Regions from separate parts of the Shinella sp. NM-101 genome, predicted to be linked through region 1. Evidence: predicted binding sites of a transcription regulator. Region 1 holds the regulator's gene; each other region holds the start of a gene.

The links. The regulator LexA, encoded in region 1, represses DNA repair genes until DNA is damaged. The targets are predictions, from matches to a motif close to TGTTCNNNNTGTGTTCNG.
Region 2: a site for LexA is predicted at 2,380-2,397, ahead of L0976_RS13940 (ImuA family protein). Genes of this name have one in related genera too.
Region 3: a site for LexA is predicted at 1,936-1,953, ahead of L0976_RS09395 (YifB family Mg chelatase-like AAA ATPase). Genes of this name have one in related genera too.
Region 4: a site for LexA is predicted at 2,214-2,231, ahead of L0976_RS11865 (helicase-related protein). Genes of this name have one in related genera too.

Annotation. Positions count from the first base shown of each region.
Region 1 is NZ_JACBFT010000001.1:45,596-49,338, forward strand. Features, by position in the region: gene glp (gephyrin-like molybdotransferase Glp) at 1-908, shown strand, start outside; gene lexA (transcriptional repressor LexA) at 1,002-1,727, shown strand; gene L0976_RS00215 (ComEC/Rec2 family competence protein) at 1,708-3,743, opposite strand, start outside.
Region 2 is NZ_JACBFT010000006.1:193,964-197,706, reverse strand. Features, by position in the region: gene L0976_RS13950 (error-prone DNA polymerase) at 1-156, opposite strand, end outside; gene L0976_RS13945 (DNA polymerase Y family protein) at 153-1,676, opposite strand; gene L0976_RS13940 (ImuA family protein) at 1,591-2,349, opposite strand; gene L0976_RS13935 (hypothetical protein) at 2,524-2,829, shown strand; gene L0976_RS13930 (hypothetical protein) at 2,885-3,208, opposite strand; gene L0976_RS13925 (GlxA family transcriptional regulator) at 3,284-3,743, opposite strand, start outside.
Region 3 is NZ_JACBFT010000003.1:471,655-475,397, reverse strand. Features, by position in the region: gene L0976_RS09400 (VOC family protein) at 1-147, shown strand, start outside; gene L0976_RS09395 (YifB family Mg chelatase-like AAA ATPase) at 266-1,798, opposite strand; gene gshB (glutathione synthase) at 2,045-2,989, opposite strand; gene L0976_RS09385 (linear amide C-N hydrolase) at 3,074-3,743, opposite strand, start outside.
Region 4 is NZ_JACBFT010000005.1:86,267-90,009, forward strand. Features, by position in the region: gene L0976_RS11845 (ABC transporter ATP-binding protein) at 1-322, opposite strand, end outside; gene L0976_RS11850 (arylesterase) at 382-1,026, shown strand; gene thpR (RNA 2',3'-cyclic phosphodiesterase) at 1,109-1,690, shown strand; gene L0976_RS11860 (hypothetical protein) at 1,756-2,109, shown strand; gene L0976_RS11865 (helicase-related protein) at 2,355-3,743, shown strand, end outside.

The DNA.
Region 1 (3,743 bases):
ATACGGTCCTTCTCCAGGAGGACGCGGAACGGCTGGAGGACGGCCGCATCCGCACCACCTTCCTCACCCCGGAAGGCCGCCACATCCGTCCCCGCGGACAGGATTTCTCCGAAGGCGAGGTCGTGCTGCATGCCGGCGACGTGCTCGATCCCGGCCGCCTGACCGTCGCCGCCGCGATGAACCATGCGGAACTGACCGTCTATGCCCGCCCCCGCATCGCGGTGCTGGCGACAGGCGACGAGCTCGTCCCGCCGGGCACCCGGCCGGGTGCAAGCCAGATCATCGCCTCCAACACCTACGGCGTCTCGGCCATCGCCCGTAAAGCCGGCGCGGAGGTCATCGACCTCGGCATCGTCGAAGACGACAGGCAGGCGATCCTGGAAGCCGTGCGCAAGGCGCTGGTGCTCGACATCGACGTGCTCGTGACGCTCGGCGGCGCCTCCGTCGGCGATTTCGACCTCGTCCAGCCCGTCCTCGGCGAGGCCGGCATGGCGCTCGATTTCTGGCGCATCGCCATGCGGCCCGGAAAGCCGCTGATGGTCGGCCGCCTCGGCGCGATCCAGGTCGTCGGCCTTCCCGGCAATCCCGTCTCGAGCCTCGTCTGCTCGCTGCTCTTCCTGGAACCGCTTGTCCGCCGCCTCGCCCGTCTTCCGGGGAAAAGCCGGCTGCGCAGCGCCGTTGCCGCCGTGCCGGTCCGGGAAAACGATCACCGCCAGGACCATATCCGCGCCCGGATCGACCGCGGACCTGCCGGCGAGCTCCGCGTGACGCCCTTCGACAAGCAGGATTCCTCGATGATGAAGACCTTCGCGCAATCCGAAGGCCTCCTTGTCCGCCTGCCGCATGCGCCGGCCCTTGAGGCGGGCGCGGCCTGCCAAGTCCTGCTCCTGCGCGAACCCGCTGTTTGAGCAGCATTATTGTTTCACCGGCCCCTTGCGGAACACATATGGAACAGATAGTGTCTGTTCTGGATTTGTTTCACGATTCTCGGTGGAGAGACCATGCTGACGCGCAAACAACAGGAACTCCTCCTCTTCATCCATGAGCGCATGAAGGAATCGGGCATTCCGCCGTCCTTCGACGAGATGAAGGACGCCCTGGACCTCGCCTCCAAATCGGGCATCCACCGCCTCATCACGGCGCTGGAGGAACGCGGTTTCATCCGCCGCCTGCCCAACCGGGCGCGCGCGCTGGAGGTCATCAAGCTGCCCGAGGCCTATTCGCCGAGCCTGCAGCCCCGGCGCGGCTTCTCGCCCTCCGTCATCGAAGGCAGCCGCGGCAAGCCGCCCGCGCCGGCCGCCGCCCCGCCGCAGCGCAATGCTGCCCCGGCCGACATGCCCACGTCCGTGTCGGTGCCCGTGATGGGCCGCATCGCCGCCGGCGTGCCGATCTCCGCCATCCAGAACAACACCCATGACATCACCGTGCCGGCCGAGATGATCGGCAACGGCGACCATTATGCGCTGGAAGTCCGGGGGGATTCGATGATCGAGGCCGGCATCCTCGACGGCGATACCGTCATCATCCGCAACACCAGCACCGCCAATCCCGGCGAGATCATCGTCGCGCTCGTCGACGAAGAGGAGGCGACGCTGAAGCGCTTCCGCCGCAAGGGCGCCTCCATCGCACTCGAAGCCGCCAATCCGGCCTACGAGACCCGCATCTTCGGGCCGGATCGCGTCAAGATCCAGGGCAAGCTCGTCGGCCTCATCCGTCGTTATCACTGACCGCCTGTCCGTTATCGAAGCTGCCGGTCCGCCAGTCGTAGGTGCGGTGCCTCGACCAGGGGCGATCGAGCGTTTCGACGGAAGACGTGAATTCCGCCTCGGGAAGGCTGGCTGCGGCTGCCGCAGCCGGCCGGATTTCCAGCGCGCCCGTTCGCCGCAGATGCCGCGCGGTCACCAGCCGGGCGCCGGAGCGGCAGGCATCCAGCCGCAGGGCAAAGGGCACGACGACGAGATCCGCCCCGTCGCAGGCCGTGCCGAGGAAGGCGGTGTCCTCCAGCGTGACGATCCGCCAGCCGCTCGGCGAGACGGCGGCGCAGAAGGCTTTCGTTTCGCAGACGAAGCCGGGGCCTTTTCCCGCCGCATCGAGAGCCGCGGTGAGGGCATCCCTCGCCTTCTGCCGATCCGCCTTGCGCCGCGGTCGCTTTCCTTCTGGCGCTCCCGCCGGCTTTTCCCCGGCATCCTCCAGCGTCAGGCCCGCCGTCTTGCGCATGTCCGGTTTGACGAGTTCGCCGAGCCGGAGCGCCCGGCGCCATTGATCGTAGACGAAACCCGGCGGCCGGGCTCGGTTCGTCGCCACCCTGGCGCCATCGAGAACGGCGACGAGGCGGCCGTCCTCCGACACCAGCACCTCGGGACGCGGACGCCCGTCGGGCCAGCATGCAATGCCGATGCCCAGCACGACCAGCAAGGTGCCCGCGTGACGCAGCCTGGTGCGTAGGATGCAGAGCAGGCCGCCGCCGACGCCGATCAGCAGGAAGGCGAGCGGCGGAATGCGGCCGATGACGATCTCGCCCTTCCAACTGGCGACCCAGTTCGACATCGCGATCATCCAATCGATCCCCTTGCCCATGATGACGAAGGGAATGGCGTCGAGACCGAAGGGCATGAGCAGCACCGCCATCAGCCCGAACGGCATGACGATGGCGCTGATGACCGGCATGGCCAGGAGGTTCCCGGCAAGCCCGTAGGCGGGAATGCGATGGAAATGGCCGACCGAATAGATGAGCGTGGAAAGGCTGCCGATCAGCGAGGAGAGAAGCAGTCCGCCGAAGAAGCGGCCCGCCGAGCCGCCGATGAGCTGGAACCGCCCGCCCCGGCTTTCGCGGCGAACCGGACGCTCGCGCCAGGCCGCATAGCCGGCGACGAGGCCGAGCGTCGCCGCGTAGGACATCTGGAAGCCGGGATTGGTGACGGCCGAGGGCGTGACGATGAGGATGAGGATCGCCGAGATCGCCACGTTGCGCAGGCTGATCGCCGAACGGCCGAACATCACCGCGACGAGCATGACGCAGATCATGATCCATGAGCGCACGGCCGAGATCGCCCCGCCCGAGACGAGGATGTAGAGCGTCACCATGACGAGCGCCCCGGCTGCTGCGATCTTCTTGGTGGGATAGCGTTCGGCAAAGCCGGGGATCAGCGCCATCAGCCCGCGCGCGCCGACGAGGAAGGTCCCGGCGGCCAGCACCATGTTGAGCCCGGAAATGGCGAGCACATGGGTCAGCCCCGCCTGCCGCAGCGCCTCCACCGTCTCCGCGCTGATCGCCCGCTGCTCCGCCGTCACGAGCGCCGCGGCGATCGCCCCCGCGTCCCCGCCGATGCGGCCGCGTATATGCTCGGTCAGGCTGTTGCGCCATGTCGCGATCTCGCGCCGGACCCGACCCTCCAGTCCGGTTTCGGTGCCCGCCATGGCGGTCGGAGCCCTGTAGAAATAGCCGACGGCGCCGGTTCCCGCGAAATAGGCGTCGAACGCGAAATCGTTGAGCCCGGCGAGCGAGGGACCGGAGGGCGGGCCGAGGCGCGCGCGCCCCGTTATGCCGCTGCCGATGGCGATGGGGTCATGCGTGCTGCGCGCAAGCACCGTCACCACGCCCGGTGCACGTTTGAGGACAGGCCCCTGCGTCGTCTCCAGCGCGACGCGATAGCGGATCGCCCCGCGCGCGTCGCTTTCGCGTGACAGCACCCGGCCGCCGATCTCGGTCGTTACCGGAGCGTCCAGGATGATCGTATCGAGCC
Region 2 (3,743 bases), on a different contig from region 1:
GGCCTGCACGACGCCGGCGAGGCTGTTGCGGTCGACGACGGCAAGGGCCTCGATGCCGAGGGCGCTTGCCTGGGCGAACAGCTCTGCCGCGCTGCTCGCCCCCCGCAGGAACGAGAAATGGGACGTGACCTGGAGCTCGGCGTAACGCGGTTTCATGCGAAGACCCCGTGCAGGAACCAGCGCCCGGCGCCGCTTGCGGCCTGCGCTTCGTCACCCGAGCGGAAGAGCCAGAAACGCTCGCCCGCCTCGTCCTCCACCTGGAAATAGTCGCGCACGGCGGCAAGTTCGGCATCGCGCTTCCACCATTCGCCGAAGATGCGTTCCGGGCCGTCGGCGCGCTTCACCCGCCGGCGCACGCCGCGCCAGGTGAAGAAGGCGGGCGGATGGTCGGGCAGGAGCGCCATGACCTCGATGGGCTCCGGGCGTGCAAGAAGGCGCGCGGGGCGTGGCCAGCGGCCCGGCCAGGTGGCGCCGTCATCGGGGGAAAGCGGGGCGACGCGCTGGACGGACCGCTCCGGCACATCGCTTTCGACCGGCGTGATGCGGTAGAGCCGGCGCGCGCCGATGCGGTTGGCGATCACGTCGACGAGACCGGCAAGGTCCGCCGTCTCCTCCTCGATCAGCGAGGAGGCCGCCTGTTGCAGGACGAGCGGTTCGGCGAGCGTCGCCGTCAGTTCCATGATCTCGATGCCGAAGCCGGGATCGACCGTTTCGATCCGGTCGCAGAGAAGCCGGGCGAGGCGCTTGCCATCCCGTGCGGCGCGCGCCGTTCCGACGCGGATCGCCTGCAGGGAATTGTCGACGCGGTGGAAGACGAGGTCGAGCCGCCGGGCGCCGAGGCCGCGCTTTTCCAGCGCGAGGCAGAGGTCGTCGACCAGCGCCGTCGTGTAGCGCGCGATCGTCTCCGGCGCGCCGATCGGTTCGCCGAAAACCTTGCGGACCGTCGTGAGCTCCGGGTCGCGCAGGGGATCGACGGGTTCCGGCACCGCGCCCTGCAACTGGTCGAGCCGGCGGCCGAGGAGCGCCCCGAAGCGCAGGACGAGCGGCGCGCGCGGCACGGCCAGCACGTCGCCGATCTTGGCAAAGCCGAGGACATGCAGGCCCGTCACGGTTTCCGCCGGGATGCGCAGGCCGGAAAGCGGCAGCGGCGAGACGGCCGCCTGCGCCGCGCCGGGAGGAATGACGCGCACGGGACCGGCAAGGAAGCGCGCGGCGGCATAGGCTGCGCCCCAGGTGTCGGCCACGGCGGCACGGGCGGAAATGCCGGACGCGGCGAGACGGTTGACGAGGCCCGCCAGCATGCGTTCCTCGCCGCCGTGCAGGTGGTCGGCGCCGGTCGTGTCGACGACGAGCCCGTCCGGCGGGTCCGACGCGACGATGGGCGCGTAGTGCTGCAGGGTCCACAGGGCAAGGCGCCGGAGCGCCGCCGCGTCGGCAGCGGGATCGGCGGGCATGGCCATGACGTCGGGCAGGAGCGCATGGGCCTTGGTGAGCGGCATGCCGGCGCGAAGCCCGGCTTCCTCCGCGGACCGGCTCAAAGCCGTCACGATGCGGCGCGCGCCGTCCCGCCCGACGAGGACGAGCCGCGTGTCAGCCGGCGGCGCCGCGGCGCCAAGCGCCCGCCTCAGGCGATCGATCGGCCAGCCGGGGAGAAAAAGCGATACGACCCTCGACATCGGATGCCTCCACTTCGAACTCTGCCGCCTCGCCGGCCCGGCAGCGGGTCAGCTCGAGCAGCCATCGTGCCCGGCCGACGCCGGGCACGGGAAGCGGCGCGGACGGCACTACGGAAACCTGCCAGCGCGTCACGGCGGCGGACGGCAGCATGAAGGCGCCCGCCTCGCGCCTGTGCCGGAAGCGCCGCAGGGCGATGCCGAGCGTGCCGCCGGCCTCCGCGGCCAGTTGCAGGCGGCGCGAGGCGGTCATCGACAGGCGCGCGACCTCCGCCACGACAGCGCCGAGCCCGCCATGGCGCAGCCCCTCCTCGAAACAGAGGAGCAGGCTCTTCTCGTCGTCCGCCTCCACATAGATGACGCGGCCGGGGGCAAGCCCCGCCTGCGCCAGCGCCGGGGCGAAAAGGTCCGGCCGCGTCAGGCACCAGAGCACCTGCCCCCGGGTGCGTGCGGCGATGCCGGCGGCAAAGAGCATGGCGGCGGCCCCCTCCACGGCATCGTTGCCGCCGCCGCAGACTTCGTGCAGGCTGGCAAGCGCCAGCCCGCCGCCCGGCAGCCTTTCGTCGATCTCCGGCACGCGGAAGGGCAGCACCGCCCGCGCGCGCGACGCGCAGCCGTCGAACTGCCGGATGCGGTCGCGCAGGTCGGCGACAACGGCATGGACAGGGGCGGACATCGGCTGGGCGGCTCCCGGCTGGTGGACATTCGTTCTTTATTTGTTCTCTATTTCCGGAAGAGTCAATCGCCCTGCCGCAGCCGAAAGATCACAGTTTGAATCATCGGCTGGAACCAACTGGCGCGCCGGAAGTTCTTCTTCCCGCCATTCCCATCAATTCAGGAGACATGTCCCATGGCTGACGAAAAGAGCACCGGCAAACGCACGCTCGGCGTCGTTGAAGGTCGCGACAGCATTTCGGAGGAAGCGAAGGCCGCGGCCGCGGAAGCGACCGTCAACGAGCAGATCGAAGCGCTGAAGACGGAAATCAGCCGGCTGAAGGAATCCGCGGGCCTGATCGCCGAAGGCACCGGCCAGCTTGCTGTGGCCAAGGCGGAGTCGCTACGCGAGGAGCTGCGCCAGACCATCCAGGCCAATCCGCTCGCCACCCTCGCCGGCGCCGCCTTCATCGGCTATCTTTGCGGCCTGCGCCACCGATAGGAAGGCCTTTCCTTCCCGTCATGAAAAAGCCCGGCATTGCCGGGCTTTTGTCGTTTCAGAACCAGCGCTGGCGCCGTTGCGGCTCGCCCTCTAGGGAGCCGAGAAGGTAGCCGATGACGATGCCCGCAAGCCCCGCCGCCAGCACGACGGTCGAAAGGGCTGCCGGGTGTTCACGCGCGGCCTGGGCGACGGCAGCGCCTTCGTTGCGCACGTATTTCGTGGCCGAGCGAACGGCGGGGCGGGCAGCCTCCACGGCATTGCCGGCGCGCTCGCGCATCGTCTCATAGGCCTCGGCACTCCGTTCGCCGAAATCCTTCTGAAGCTGGGCGATCTCGTCACGCAGGGCGGAAATCTGGGATTGGACGTCATTGCTTGCCATTGCGGTCTCCTTGTCAGCAATCCGGACCGAACGGATGGCGCGCGGCTTGGTTCCAAGCCGCAGGAAGAATTGCCGTCAGCCCGCCTGTCGGCGCCTGTCGCGGCGGATCTGCGAGGGCGTGTCGCCGAAGGCCGCGCGGAAGCGGCGGGTGAAATGCGACAGGCTCTCGAAGCCGGTTTCGAGCGCGATCTCAATCAGCGGCTTGTTGGTGCGCATCACCATGTTGAGCGCGGCGGCCATGCGGATCTTCATGTAGATCGCGCTCGGCGAGGCGCCCATGTCGCTCTCGAACAGGCGTTCGAGCTGGCGGCGGGAGACATTGGTCATGGTGGCGATGCTGTCGATGGAGAGCAGGTCTTCCGTGTGCTGCTCCATCATCATGATGGCGAGATGCACGCGGCGGTCGCGAGCCTCCAGGCCCAGCGGATTGCGCGGCTGGAGGTCGGTCGCGTCGCGCCGGTGGCGGATCTGCAGGATCTCCAGCGCATTGCGCTCGGCCGCCTCGCCGACATGGTGGCGAACCAGCGTCGCGGCA
Region 3 (3,743 bases), on a different contig from region 1:
GCCTTCCACAAGGCCGCGCTTGCGGCTGGCGGACGCGATAACGGCCCGCCGGGCCTGCGACACGACTACGGCCCGACCTATTATGCCGCCTTCGTCATCGATCCGGACGGACACCGGCTGGAAGCCGTGTTCAAGGGCTCGACCTGAGGCGGCGCCCCGTCGTCACGACACCGTTTCCAGCGCTGGCCATCCGCAAGCCCCACCGACCGGGGCGGCCGCACGCCTGTCTTTCAAACGCACCCCTTCGTCCCTCGACCACCGGTGCTCAGGCCGCGGCGACCAGCCGGTCGCCGGCGATGCGGTAGGAGATCGCTTCGGCAAGATGGATGCGGCCGACGATGGACGCCTCGTCGAGATCGGCAAGCGTGCGGGCGACCTTGAGGATGCGATGATAGCCGCGGGCGGAGAAGCGCATCTTCTCGGCGGCGTCGCGCAGGAGCTGGAGGCCGCCGGGATCGGGTTCGGCAACCTTCTCGACGAGGGCGGTCGAGGCCCGGGCATTGCTCGTCACGGATGCCATGCCGAGGCGGGCGAAGCGGTCGACCTGCAATGCGCGGGCCCGGGCGACACGGCGGGCGACGGTTTCGCTGGCTTCGGCCGCCATGGGGCGGATGAGGTCCGTCGCCGAGACGGCCGGCACGTCGATGCGGATGTCGATGCGGTCCATCAGCGGGCCGGAGACGCGGGCCTGGTACTCGCTGACGCAGCGCGGACCGCGCGCGCAGGTGTGGCCCGGCTCGCCCGCCATGCCGCAGCGGCAGGGGTTCATCGCGGCCACGAGCTGGAGGGCGGCGGGGTAGCTGACGCGGTGATTGGCGCGGGCGATGATGCATTCGCCGGTCTCGAGCGGCTGGCGCAGCGCATCGAGCGCCTGCGGAGAAAACTCCGGCAGTTCATCGAGGAAGAGCACGCCGTTGTGGGCGAGCGAGACTTCGCCGGGCCTTGCCCGCGATCCGCCGCCGACGAGGGCCGCCATGGTGGCGGAGTGGTGCGGCGTGCGGAAGGGCCGGCGGTCCGACAGGCGCCCGCCGGAAAGCTGGCCGGCGATGGAGTGGATCATCGACACTTCGAGAAGCTCGGCCGGGGAAAGCGGCGGCAGGATGGCGGCGAGGCGCGCGGCGAGCATGGACTTTCCCGATCCGGGCGGGCCGACCATCAGGAGGTTATGGTTGCCGGCCGCCGCCACCTCCAGCGCCCGCTTGGCGCTTTCCTGGCCGCGTATATCGGCAAGGTCCGGCAGGCCGGCGGCGGGGGCACGGATGGCGGGCGTCGGCCGCGACAGGACCTGCGTGCCCTTGAAGTGATTGGCGAGCGCGATGAGGCTGCGCGGGGCGAGAATATCGAGGCCGCTGCCCGCCCAGGCCGCTTCCGCCCCGTTCTCGGCCGGGCAGACGAGGCCCTTGCCGAGCGCGTTCGCACCCATGGCGGCGGGGAGCGCCCCCGCAACCGGCGCAATCGTGCCGTCGAGGTTGAGTTCGCCGATGACGAGGTAATCGTCCAGCGCATCGCCCGGCACGGCACCGAGCGCCATCATCAGGCCGAGCGCGATGGCGAGGTCGTAGTGGCTGCCTTCCTTCGGCAGGTCGGCGGGCGCCAGATTGACCGTCACGCGCTTGGGCGGCAGCGAGAGGCCGGAGGCGTGGAGGGCCGCCTGCACCCGCTCACGACTCTCTGCCACCGCCTTGTCCGCCAGGCCGACGATCTGCATGCCCACCTTGCCGGGCGCGACCATGACCTGGACGTCCACCGGGACGCCCTCGATACCCTGAAACGCAATCGTACCGACCCGTGCCACCATGACCGCCCCACCCGCTCCACGGCATCATGCGTCGCTCATGGCGCACAAGGACACCGAAACACTTTTTCGCCGAAGACGGCCTCTGCCGCCGCCTCTGGGTTGCAGCCGCAAATCTGGCACGGAATGCGGAATGAAACAAGAACAATCAAGGAACTTGCGAGGGAATTTTCCGCGCGACGGTTGCACCCGGTTGCATTCGCGGAACGAAGGCGGGCCGTTCGCGAACGGGCGGCCCGCCAGGCGCCGTCAGCGCTTCTTCTCGATGGCGTCCCACAGGAGAGCGGCGATGTCGGCACCGCCGAATTTCCTGACCTCGCGGATACCGGTCGGGGAGGTCACGTTGATCTCCGTCATGTAATCGCCGATGACGTCGATACCGACGAGGAGGAAGCCGCGCTCGCGCAGCGCCGGGCCGATGCGGGCGCAGATTTCCCTTTCGCGCGCCGTCAGGTCCGTGGCCTCCGCGCGGCCGCCGACATGCATGTTGGAGCGGCTGTCGTGCTCGGCGGGCACGCGGTTGATCGCGCCCACCGGCTCACCATCGACGAGGAGGATGCGCTTGTCGCCCTTGCGCACGTCCGGCAGGTACTGCTGGGCGATGAAGGGCTCGCGGAACATCTGGCCGAACATTTCGAGCAGGGACGAGAGGTTGCGGTCGTCCTTCGTGGAATGGAAGACGCCCGCCCCGCCATTGCCGTAGAGCGGCTTGAGGATCATGTCGCCCATCTCGTCGCGGAAGCGGCGGATCTCGGCGGGATCGCGGGTGATGAGGGTGGCCGGCATCAGGTCGGCGAATTCGGTGACGAAGATCTTTTCCGGCGAGTTGCGCACCCATGCCGGATCGTTGACGACGAGCGTCTTCGGATGGATGCGCTCGAGCAGGTGCGTCGAGGTGATGTAGGCCATGTCGAAGGGCGGGTCCTGGCGCAGCAGCACCACGTCCATGGTGGACAGATCGACACGCTCGGGCGCGCCGAGCGTGTAGTGATCGCCCTTGACGTCGCGCAGCTCCATCGGCTCGACGGTGGCGTAGACCTTGCCGTCGCGCAGGCTCAGGCGGTCCGGCGTGTAGTGGAAGAGCCGGTAGCCGCGGCTCTGCGCCTCGAAACTCATGGCGAAGGTGGAATCGCCCGCGATGTTGATGGTCGACACATGGTCCATCTGGACCGCGACGTTCTTGATCTCAGCCATGAAAAATCCCCTGGGAGTGCCCGACACATTTAGGATGCGGCGGGCACGAAGGCAACGGGCCGGAGAAAGACGGGCGCGCGGCCGTCAGGGCTGCGGGCCGAGGAAGCGGAAGGGCTCGGCCGGCACGAGGGCCGCCGTCGCATCGCCGGAATAGGTATGATCCTGGTCCTTGCCGAGATCGAGCTTCATCGTCTTTCCCGTTTCGGGCGAGAAATCGATCTTCTTCAGGTCCAGCCAGAAGGTGTTGGGCGTCAGCGCGGATTCGAAGAAGTAGAGGCCGCGCTTGTGGTCGGCCACCGTGCGCCAGCGGGTCGAGGAGATGTTCGGCTCGTCCGGCGTGGTGATGCCGAAGGGAACGGAGACGTTGCGGATGACGCTGAAGACGCTGGCGAGCGCCCGGTTCGGGTCCTCTGCCTTCGGAATGGCGTTCACATAGAAGGAGGCGCGGGCGAAGCGGTCGGAGGCGCGGTTCGTGCCCGGCAGCATGACCGTCCCGCCGATCTGCTTCCAATAGGCGTTGAGGGCCAGCTGCTGGTCGAAGACCGGCGAATTCGTCATCACCTGATAGGATCGGTCGTGGTGGATGACCTGCCTGCCGCCGATATATTCGACGATGGCGCTGTCGCCGGAGGCATCCGAAAGGGAAAGGTGCAGGGTCGTCAGCCGGGTTTCGCCGGGCACGCTGTCCGTCACGATGGTGAAGGGCTCCTCCTCCAGCGCGCGCACCGCCTCGTCGACGGTCTCGTAGCTGTCG
Region 4 (3,743 bases), on a different contig from region 1:
CGTTTTCCAGCGCCGTCATGTTGGGAATGAGGTGGAAGGACTGGAAGACGATGCCGATATTGCGGCCGCGGAAATCGGCCACCCGGTCCTCGTTCATCGCGTGCAGGGCGGCCCCGTCGATATGGATCTCGCCGCCGTCCAGCCGCTCGAGGCCGGCCAGAACCATCAGCAGCGTCGACTTGCCGGAGCCCGACGGCCCGACGATGCCGACCGATTCACCCGCATCGATGACAAGGTCGATCCCCTTCAGCACATGCACGGAGGCGGCCGCCCGGCCGAGGGTGAGATCGGCTTTTTTGAGATCGATGATGGTTTTGGCCAAGGAATTCTGCCCTATATGTAAGGAAAAGACTGGAATGTCAGCAATCTAGGATCAGCATCATGTCGTTTAAAGCGGCGCTCGGATTTTTCGCCTCACTTGCAATCACAGCTTTGTTATCCGCCGGCATCGCCCGGGCCGAACCGGTGCGGCTCGTGGGCTTCGGCGACAGCCTGATGGCCGGCTACCAGCTTCCCGCCGCCGATGCCTTCCCGGTGAAGCTGGAGGCGGCCCTCAGGGCGAAGGGCCATGCGGTCGAGATCGCCAATGCCGGCGTTTCCGGCGACACGACGTCGGGCGGCCTTGCCCGCCTCGACTGGTCGATCCCCGAGGGAACCCAGGGCGTCATCCTAGAACTCGGCGCCAACGACGCGCTGCGCGGCATTCCGCCGGACCAGACGGAAAAGAACCTCGACGCGATGCTGACGCGCCTCAAGGAGCGCGGCATCGCGGTGCTTCTCGCCGGCATGCTGGCCCCGCCGAACATGGGCGCGGACTATGCCGAGCGCTTCAACGGCATCTACAGGCGCCTGTCGGAAAAGCACGGCGTTCCCCTTTATCCCTTCTTCCTCGAAGGGGTCGTGACGAAGGCGGATCTCCAGCTCGACGACGGCATGCATCCGAATACCGAGGGCGTGGACGCCATGGTCCGGTCCATTCTGCCCGCGGTCGAGACCTTCCTCGGGTCGATCAAGACAGGGGAGTAGTTATCGCGGGTGCGAAATTAGGGTTGCGCAAAAACCGGTTGCGTGATTCGCTGATGCTACATTCCAGCAGGGAGAAGTCGCCATGCCGAGACTTTTCGTCGCCCTCGAAGTGCCGCGCAACGCGGCGATGAGCCTCTCGCTCCTGAGAGGCGGACTTCCCGGAGCCCGCTGGATCGATGTCGAGAATTTCCACATCACCCTGCGCTTCATCGGTGACATCGACGGCCGCACTGCCGACGAGGTGGTCGACCGGCTCGACCGCATCGAGCGCCCGGAATTCCAGCTCGCGCTCTCCGGCCTCGGCTCCTTCGGCTCGAAGAAACCGCATTCGGTCTTCGCCGGGGTCACGCAGGCGCCGGAAATGTACGCGCTGCAGGGCGAGATCGAGCGCATCTGCCAGCGCCTCGGCCTTCCCGCCGATCCGCGCAAGTTCACCCCGCATGTCACGCTCGCCCGCCTGCGCAACGCCCGCACCGAGGACGTCGCCCATTACCTCTCCGGCCGCGGCAACTTCCACACCGCCCCCTTCACCGTGAACCGCTTCGTGCTGATGTCCTCGAAGGAATCGGTCGGCGGCGGGCCGTATCTGACGGAAGAAGTGTTTCCGCTTTATGAGATGGGCGGCGGCTGGGACGGGGCGGATTTGCACGACCATCCGGCGTGATCGGGTTGCCGAAGCATCGGCTTTTAGGCCAACCCAATCCGGCGTCTTGCTGAAGCTGGGAAGACATGGCAGCCGAAGGTAATAATCGAGGCGGATGGCTGCGGCGATACAAGTGGCCGCTGCTGGCTCTTCATACCTTGTTCTGGTTGGCACTCGGCGGCGCTGCCTATGCGGATATGGGCCCGCTCAAGGCCTCGAACTGCTGGCATCTCCTGCTCTTTTTCCTGCCGCCGCTTCAGTTCACCGTCATCGCGATCGCGGTAGTAAGTCCCATCGCTCTGATCATGAGCCTGTTCGATGCCAAGGTCCGCGTCGATCCGAAGCTCGTGCTCGCCTGGCATGGGGTGATCCTCACCCTGGGATTGAGCGGTGCCAGCTATGCTGCCTTTGCGGCAGCAGGCCCGGTTGCCTGTCTGTAGTGCAACCAGCTTGCGATTCGATGTCCAGTAACTCCGACGATTGCGTCCAACTGGTATAAAGAACAAACCCTGAATCATCCGGAGTCATTGATTCGTCTCCGTTTCGTTCGCGCCCTGTTCCCGGCGGTGGGGAAAGCACCGGGAAAACCGTCCTATTTCGCCTCCCCCCTTGCCATCGGCCGCCCCGATGGGCATCTGTGAGCCGAAACTGAAACCTGCCGGGGCATGTCTTGTCGCAAGCACCCATGATCCTGAGCGGCCGCGGCGTGACCGCGGTGCTCGGCCCGACCAATACGGGCAAGACCCACTACGCAATCGAACGCATGGTGGCACATGAGACGGGCATCATCGGCCTGCCTCTGCGCCTCTTGGCGCGCGAGGTCTATACGCGCCTCGTCGAGAAGGTCGGCCAGCACAATGTCGCGCTCGTCACCGGCGAGGAGAAGATCACGCCGCATATGGCGCGCTTCTCCGTCTGCACGGTGGAGGCGATGCCGCGCGAGACGCGGGCTTCCTTCGTCGCCATCGACGAGGTGCAGCTTGCCGGCGACCTCGAACGCGGCCACATCTTCACCGACCGGGTTCTGCATCTGAGGGGCCGCGACGAGACGCTGCTGCTCGGCGCCGCCACCATGAAGCCGATCCTCGAGCAGCTCCTGCCCGGCATCCATGTCGTCGAGCGGCCGCGCCTGTCGCAGCTCTTCTATTCCGGCTCGAAGAAGATCACCCGCCTGCCGCAGCGCACCGCCATCGTCGCCTTCTCGGCCGACGAGGTCTATGCCATCGCCGAGCTCATCCGCCGCCAGCGCGGCGGGGCCGCGGTCGTGCTCGGCGCGCTCTCGCCGCGCACCCGCAACGCGCAGGTCGCGCTCTACCAGGAGGGCGACGTCGAATATCTCGTCGCCACCGACGCCATCGGCATGGGCCTCAATCTCGACGTGGACCACGTCGCCTTCGCGCAGGACCGCAAGTTCGACGGCTACCAGTTCCGCAACCTCAACCCGGCGGAACTCGCCCAGATCGCCGGTCGCGCGGGCCGGCACATGCGCGACGGCACCTTCGGCGTGACCGGCCGCGTCGATCCCTTCGACGACGAACTGGTCCAGCGCATCGAGACGCATCACTTCGATCCCGTCAGGGTGCTGCAATGGCGCACCCCCCGCTTCGACTATGCCTCGCTGCAATCGCTCCGCCAGTCGCTCGACGCGCCGCCGCCCATCGGTGGCCTGACGCGGGCGCTGCCGGCGGTCGACCAGCAGGCACTGGAGCATCTGTCGCGCTACCCCGACATCCGCGAGCTGGCCACCACGCCGGAGCGCGTCGAAAAGCTCTGGGAGGCCTGCGCGCTTCCCGACTATCGCCGCATCGCCCCCGCCCAGCACGCCGACCTCATCTCGACGCTCTATGCGGACCTCGTCAAGCGCGGCACGGTCAACGAGGACTTCATGGCGGACCAGGTCCGCCGCGCCGACCGGACCGACGGCGAAATCGACACGCTTTCGGCACGAATCGCGCAGATAAGGACGTGGACCTATGTGTCGAATCGGCCCGGATGGCTTGCCGATCCGACACACTGGCAGGAAAAGACGCGGGAAATCGAAGACCGATTGTCCGATGCGCTACATGAACGGTTG